Regions from separate parts of the Streptomyces sp. NPDC004788 genome, predicted to be linked through region 2. Evidence: riboswitches for the same ligand, from Rfam matches in the RefSeq annotation. Region 2 holds a riboswitch; each other region holds the start of a gene.

Region 1 (2,257 bases), on a different contig from region 2:
ACCGTCGGGCAGCTCGCGCAGCCGCCAGGCGCCGTTGCCGGCCGCGTCGGCGGCGTCGAGGAAGGCGAGGGCGGCGGCCAGGGCGGCCCGCGCGGCCGTCGTGGCGCTGACGCGAGGGCCTGCGGCGGCCTGGCACGTCGTGTCGGTGTGGGCGGCCCGGGCGGCCGTCGTGGCGCTGACACCAGGGCCTGCACCGGCCTGGGACTCCGCGTCGATCTCCGCGCCGACCCGGCCCTCCGTCACCCGGAACACCCGCGACCCCAGCCACAGCAGCGCGTCGCCCGCTCCTGCGATCAAGGTCACATCGCCGCCGAGCCCGGCCACATCGCCCCGCCCGTCGTCCAGGACGAACAGGAACCGGCCCGAAAGGGACGCCGCCCGCGGCTCCGCGCACAGCAGCGCGTCCAGCTCGCGGGCCCACAACTGCACGTCGGCGTGGCCGAGTCCGTCGAGGCCGGCAGCGGGCGAGGCGAGGATGTTGCGGACGCGCTCGTGGGTGGGGGAGGGGAGGAGACCGGCCCGGTCGAGTAGGGCGGCGAGGTCGGCGCCGCAGCCGTCCGGGAGGCCGCGCAGTTCGAGGTTGCCGCGCGAGGTGACGGTGACGCTGCCGTCCCCCAGCGACTCGGCGGCGTCGGCCAGGACCACGACCTGTGCCTGCGTCAACCGCCCGGCGGGCAGCCGGAGTCGGGCCAGGAACCCGTCGGCGGCGGCATGCAGGCGGAGCGCGCCCGGGCACGCGTCGCCACGGTCCCGTATGACGGGTTCGCCCCGTTCGGGCGCCGGGGGTGGGGTGGGCGGCATGGCGGCGAGCATACCCACGGGGAACCGCACGGCCACCGAGTGTGATCCGGTCGACTCCGCGAGCGCGATCCGGCCCGCTCCCCCGATGTGATCCGGCCGACCCCGCCGTCGCCTCCGGGGCGCGGGTCGCACGATCTAGGATGCAGATCGGCATGGGGTCCCAGGGCCCCGGGGAGGAAGCCCGGTGAGAATCCGGCGCGGTCCCGCCACTGTGAGCCGGTCCCGGGCGATCCCGTGGGCCGGTGAGTCAGGAACTCCTGCCGTCCATACGACCACCCGGGGCGCGGACAACCCCGAGGAAGGGCCTGAGCCTCGCCATGCTCCTGCTGCTGTCGCACTCCGACACCGACCTGCTCAGCGCCCGTGCGGCGAACACCGCCGCCACCGGCGACGAAGGCGTGGAGTGGCGTTACGCCAACCCCGCCCGCCTCCCGCTCGACGACCTCGCGGCGCTGCTCGACGGCGCCGAGCTCGTCGTCGTACGCCTGCTCGGCGGTGTGCGTTCCTGGGAGGAGGGCCTGGACGCGGTGCTCGCCGCCGGGAAGCCGGTGGTCGTGCTGAGCGGCGAACAGGCGCCGGACGCACAGCTCATGGGCTCCTCCACGGTGCCGGTCGGCGTGGCCACCGAGGCGCACGCCTATCTGGCGCACGGCGGCCCGGCGAACCTCGGCCAGCTCGCCCGCTTCCTCTCCGACACGGTCCTGCTCACCGGCCACGGCTTCGAGCCGCCGGCCGCCGCGCCCACCTGGGGCCCGCTCGACCGCCCGGCCAGGGACGTCAGCGGCCCGACCGTCGCGGTGCTCTACTACCGCGCCCACCACATGAGCGGGAACACCGCCTTCGTCGGCGCCCTCTGCGACGCCATCGAGGACGCCGGGGCCAAGGCCCTCCCGCTGTACGTGGCGTCGCTGCGCGCCCCCGAGGCGGAGCTGCTCGACACGCTCCGCTCCGCCGACGCGATCGTCACCACCGTCCTCGCCGCCGGTGGCACCAAGCCGGCCGAGGCGCAGGCGGGCGGTGACGAGGAGGCGTGGGACGCGGGTGCGCTGGCCGCGCTCGACGTGCCGATCCTGCAGGCGCTGTGCCTGACCGGCTCGCGGGCCGCGTGGGAGGAGAACGACGAGGGCCTGTCGCCGCTGGACGCGGCCAGCCAGGTCGCCGTGCCGGAGTTCGACGGCCGGCTGATCACCGTCCCGTTCTCCTTCAAGGAGATCGACGAGGACGGCCTGCCGGCGTACGTGGCGGACGCCGAGCGCGCCGCCCGGGTCGCCGGCATCGCCGTCCGGCACGCCCGGCTGCGGCACATCCCGAACGCCGAGAAGAAGCTGGCGCTCGTCCTCTCCGCGTACCCGACGAAGCACTCCCGGATCGGCAACGCCGTCGGCCTGGACACCCCCGCCTCCGCCGTGTCCCTCCTCAAGCGGCTCATCGCCGAGGGGTACGACTTCGGGCCGGT
Region 2 (2,257 bases):
CGCTGCCGGGCTTGAGCAGCACCGGGTTCATCAGCGCCGTCGGCTCGACGCGCGCGGCCTGCGCCTGCATGGCCTGGGCACGGCCGATCTCGGCGCCCTCCCGGGTCACGAAGGAGTTCAGGGACATGTTCTGTCCCTTGAACGGCGCGACCTTCAGGCCCTGCCGGACCAGCCACCGGCAGATGCCGGCCGTGACGACGCTCTTGCCCGCGTCGGACGTGGTCCCGGCGACGAGCAGCCCCCCGCCCTTCATGCGCCCCTCCGCTTCCTGCCGCGTACGGCACTGATGATGGTCCGGCCGCCGACACAGGCGGCCAGGGTCAGCCAGGTCACCCGGCGGGACAGCGTGACGGCCCGCTCGATGTCCGCCACCTCGACGGGCCGCCCGTCCGCGTTGAGGACCGGCCGGTGTTCGACCCGGCCGCCGTACGACAGGGTGCCGCCGAGCCGTACGCCGAGCGCCCCGGCGAAGGCGGCCTCCACCGGGCCGGCGTTGGGGCTCGGGTGCTTGCCCGCGTCCGCCCGCCAGGCCCGTACGGCGCCCCGCGCGTCGCGGCCCGCCACGGCGGCGAGCGCGGCGGTGAGCCGGGCGCCGGGCCAGCCGGCGAGGTCGTCGAGCCGGGCCGAGGCCCAGCCGAAGCGCCGGTAGCGCGGCGACTTGTGGCCGACCATGGCGTCCAGGGTGTTGACCGCGCGGAAGCCGAGCAGGCCCGGCACGCCCGCGACCGCGCCCCAGAAGAGGGCGCCCACGACGGCGTCGGAGGTGTTCTCGGCGACCGACTCGACGACCGCGCGGGCCATCGCGGGCCCGTCGAGCGCCTGCGGGTCGCGGCCGACCAGGTGCGGCATCCGTTCCCGGGCGACCTCCAGGTCGCCGGCGGCGAGCGCGCCGCCGATCGCGCGGGCCTCGCGACCCAGGGTCGTACCGCCGACCACGGCCCACACGGAGGCGGCGGTCAGGGCGGCGGAGGCGGCCCGGCTGCCCCGTACCGTGCGGGCGGCGAGGGCGCCGAGTGCGACGGTGCCGCCGGCGCAGACGGCCGTGTGCAGGGCGCCCCAGGCGCGGTGGTCGCGGTGCAGGCGCTGCTCGACGGCGGCGGCCGCGCGGCCGAAGGCGGCGACGGGATGGGCGCGCCGGGGGTCGCCGACGAGCAGGTCGACGGCGAGGCCGGCGGCCGCTCCGTATGCGAAGACGGCTGTGGTGCGGGACGGGCTCGGGCCGCGGCCGGGCATGGCGCTGTGTCCTCACTCAGGGTCCGCGCCCTGGATCGACGTGACCGGCGGCGAGAGTTCCTGACTCCCGGCCCGTGGGGCCGGTCACAGTGGCGGGACCGCGCCGGAATCGCACCGGACTTCCTCTACTTGCCGCCGTAATGGCTCCGGCAGTCCACCACGCCCCGCGAACACCCGTCAACTCACCCTTGACCTGCGTCGGGTCACTGTGCGAAGCACCACAAACACGGCACCCGAGCACGGCACCCGAGCACGGCGGCACACACAAGCGGCCGGGCGGTCCGCAGGCGTGCTGCGGACCGCCCGGCCGGTGGGTCCGGGATCGTGCGGGTCAGGCGACGATCAGGTAGATGCCGTACGCCACGGCCGCCGCGCAGAGCGCGAAGCAGGCGTACGCGCCGGTGCGGGCCAGTGGGGCCGAGCCGCCGTTGGACGCGGCCTCCTCCTGCTTGGAGAGGCCGGCGACGCCGAGGGTGAAGAAGCCCACGAGGGCGACGGTCACCACGAGGCTGACTCCGAAGACGGAGCCGAGAGCTGCCCAGTCGATCTTCATGTCCGTGCTTCCAGTTCCGTGAGATCCGTCAGACCGCGGCGGCGGGGGCGGCCGGAGCGGCCGGGTCCGCGGGGTTCGGGGCGGGGATGGTGGCCTTCAGGTCCGCGTCCGCGACGGCGGCGACGGAGCCGGCCGGCGGCGGGGTGACGGCCGCGATGGCGGTGGTCACGACACCCGGGGTCTCGGTCTCGGTGGCCGTGGCGGTCGCGGTCTCGACGTCGTTGACGTTGGTGTGGTCGACGACCTGGCGGCGCGAGACGAGCCAGATGCCGACGCAGGAGGCGACCAGGAAGGCCGCGACGACGTAGACGCCCCACTGGCCCTGACGCGCGACGAACTCGGCGCCCGCGCCGACCAGGCCGGCGGCCGGCAGGGTCAGGCCCCAGGCGACGAACATGCGGGTGGCGGTCGACCAGCGGACGACACCGCCCTTGCGGCCCAGGCCCGCGCCCATGACGGAGCCGGAGACGG
Region 3 (2,257 bases), on a different contig from region 2:
GGTGACCTCGATGATCTCGGTGCAGAGGTTGGAGGAGTGGACGACCGTGCCGGGCTCTGCGGTCTGGTTCGCGGTCCGGTTGGCGGCGTCCTTGAAGGTCATCCAGCCGTTGCCGGTCTGCGCCAGGGTGCGCATCATGCGGCCGTACAGGTCGCGGGCCGGCATGGTCTTGCGGGCCAGGCCCGCCGCCTCGGCCTTGCGGTAGGCGGCGTCGAACTCCTCGCCGTACAGGTCGACCAGCTCGGGAACGTCGGCCGGCGAGAACAGCGACCACTCGGCGTCCGCGTTGACCCGGCGCATGAACTCGTCCGGGATCCAGTGCGCGAGGTTGAGGTTGTGCGTACGGCGGGCGTCCTCGCCGGTGTTGTCGCGGAGCTCCAGGAACTCCTCGATGTCCGCGTGCCAGGTCTCCAGGTAGACCGCGGCGGCGCCCTTGCGGCGGCCGCCCTGGTTCACGGCGGCGACGGAGGCGTCCAGCGTCTTCAGGAACGGGACGATGCCGTTGGAGTGCCCGTTGGTGCCGCGGATCAGCGAACCGCGGGCGCGGATGCGGGAGTACGACAGACCGATGCCGCCCGCGTGCTTCGACAGCCGCGCGACCTGGTGGTAGCGGTCGTAGATGGAGTCCAGCTCGTCCTGCGGCGAGTCGAGCAGGTAGCAGGACGACATCTGCGGGTGGCGGGTGCCGGAGTTGAAGAGCGTGGGGGAGGACGGCAGGTAGTCCAGGCGGCTCATCAGGCCGTAGAGCGCCGTCACCTCGTCGAGCGCGCGGACCGAGTCGTCCTCGGCGAGGCCGGCGGCCACGCGCAGCATGAAGTGCTGCGGGGTCTCGATGACCTTGCGGGTGATCGGGTGGCGCAGCAGGTAGCGCGAGTAGAGCGTGCGCAGGCCGAAGTAGCCGAAGCGGTCGTCGGCGGCCGCGTCGATCGTCGCGTCGAGCCGCTCCGCGTGCAGGGCGACGAAGTCGGCCGTGCGGTCGGCGATCAGGCCCTCGCGGTGGCCGACGGCGACGGAGGCGGCGAAGGACACCGCGCCCTGGCCGGCCGCCTCCTGGGCGATCGTGATCGTCAGGAGCCGGGCGGCGAGCCGGGAGTACGCCGGGTCCTCGGCGATCAGCCCGGCGGCGGCCTCCGTGGCCAGCTCGCGCAGCTCCGCCTCGTCCGAGCCGGGGTGCCGGCCGCGCAGCGCGGCGGCGGCGACCCGGCCGGGGTCGGTGTCCGGGAGGTCGGCGGTGAGATCGGTCAGGGTCCGCAGCAGCGCGGTCCCGGGGCCGTCGGTCTCGACCGCGGAAGCCTCGGCCGAAGCCGGATCGGCGGGCGCGATGGTCACGTGGGGGCTCTCCCTCGCTCGGCACGGGGCCAGGACGGGAGGCGGCAACGGGCGCCGTACGCACGGCGGCGCCGCGTCCACCGGCCCACTCCGCGAGGCCCGGACGTCAGTGACACCCGGAACGGACGGACCGGGCGCGCTGTCGGCAGGTCCTCGGACTCACGTCGTACGGAAACGCACTTGGTACACCGTTGCGGGACAGTTCCGGATTTGCACCGGATTCCCCTGCGGCGACAGCGAGGACGAGCATACATGTGGGGGGCGCCCCTCGGAGCACCCCCCACATGTTGTGTGTCGTCAGCGTTCGTTCAGCTCCAGTGAGTAGCTGAGCAGTGTGAACTCGGGCTGGTCGGGGATGGGGTTCCAGTCCCGTTCCGGGGTCCGGTGGAAGCCGAGCCGTTCGTAGATGCGGTGCGCGCCGTGCATCGTGGACTGGGTGGACAGTACGATCCGCACGCAGCCGGCGGCCCGTGCCCGCTCCACGCACGCCCGTACGAGCGCCTCCCCGACGCCCCGGCCGCGGGCCGCGCCGTCGACGGCCAGCATCCGGATCTCCGCCTCGCCCGCGCCGGCCAGGTCGGCCATCGCCCCCGGCTCCGGCACGAAGGTCACGCCGCCCAGCACCGTGCCGTCCCCGTCGACGGCGACGAGGACGTCGGACCGCGCGGCCCGCTTGGCCACGTCCCGCAGTTCGCCCAGGTACCAGTCGCTGTCGCCGAAGACGAGGAAGCCGTCGTCGAGGTACGCCCGACCGGTGATCTCGCCGAGCTCCTCGTACTCCTCGGGCCGTACCGCCCTGATCGTGAAGTCCATGCCCGGCAGTCTGCACCCGACACGGCCGCGCCCGCCTCCCGGAATCCAGGGGGCGGGCGCAGCCGTGTCGTGCCGGGTCAGTGGCCGGTGCCGACCTTCGGCAGTTCGGTGACGA

What was found. A riboswitch is a leader RNA that binds a small molecule or an ion and turns the genes downstream of it on or off. The one in region 2 is predicted to bind cobalamin.
Region 1: it holds a riboswitch for cobalamin, as region 2 does, so the genes downstream of both, cobN (cobaltochelatase subunit CobN) here and ACWEJX_RS05060 (cobalamin biosynthesis protein) in region 2, are expected to answer to the same signal.
Region 3: it holds a riboswitch for cobalamin, as region 2 does, so the genes downstream of both, ACWEJX_RS08670 (ribonucleoside-diphosphate reductase subunit alpha) here and ACWEJX_RS05060 (cobalamin biosynthesis protein) in region 2, are expected to answer to the same signal.

The regions. Positions count from the first base shown of each region.
Region 1 covers NZ_JBSGBF010000015.1:89,778-92,034, reverse strand. The annotation lists gene ACWEJX_RS10110 (cobalamin biosynthesis protein CobG) at 1-813, opposite strand, end outside; cobalamin riboswitch at 936-1,077, shown strand; gene cobN (cobaltochelatase subunit CobN) at 1,119-2,257, shown strand, end outside.
Region 2 covers NZ_JBSGBF010000006.1:12,280-14,536, reverse strand. The annotation lists gene ACWEJX_RS05065 (cobyric acid synthase) at 1-253, opposite strand, end outside; gene ACWEJX_RS05060 (cobalamin biosynthesis protein) at 250-1,233, opposite strand; adenosylcobalamin (AdoCbl) riboswitch at 1,279-1,371, opposite strand; gene ACWEJX_RS05055 (hypothetical protein) at 1,565-1,786, opposite strand; gene ACWEJX_RS05050 (anion permease) at 1,815-2,257, opposite strand, start outside.
Region 3 covers NZ_JBSGBF010000012.1:106,252-108,508, forward strand. The annotation lists gene ACWEJX_RS08670 (ribonucleoside-diphosphate reductase subunit alpha) at 1-1,329, opposite strand, end outside; cobalamin riboswitch at 1,457-1,579, opposite strand; gene ACWEJX_RS08675 (GNAT family N-acetyltransferase) at 1,627-2,142, opposite strand; partial or broken gene ACWEJX_RS08680 (sodium:solute symporter) at 2,220-2,257, opposite strand, start outside.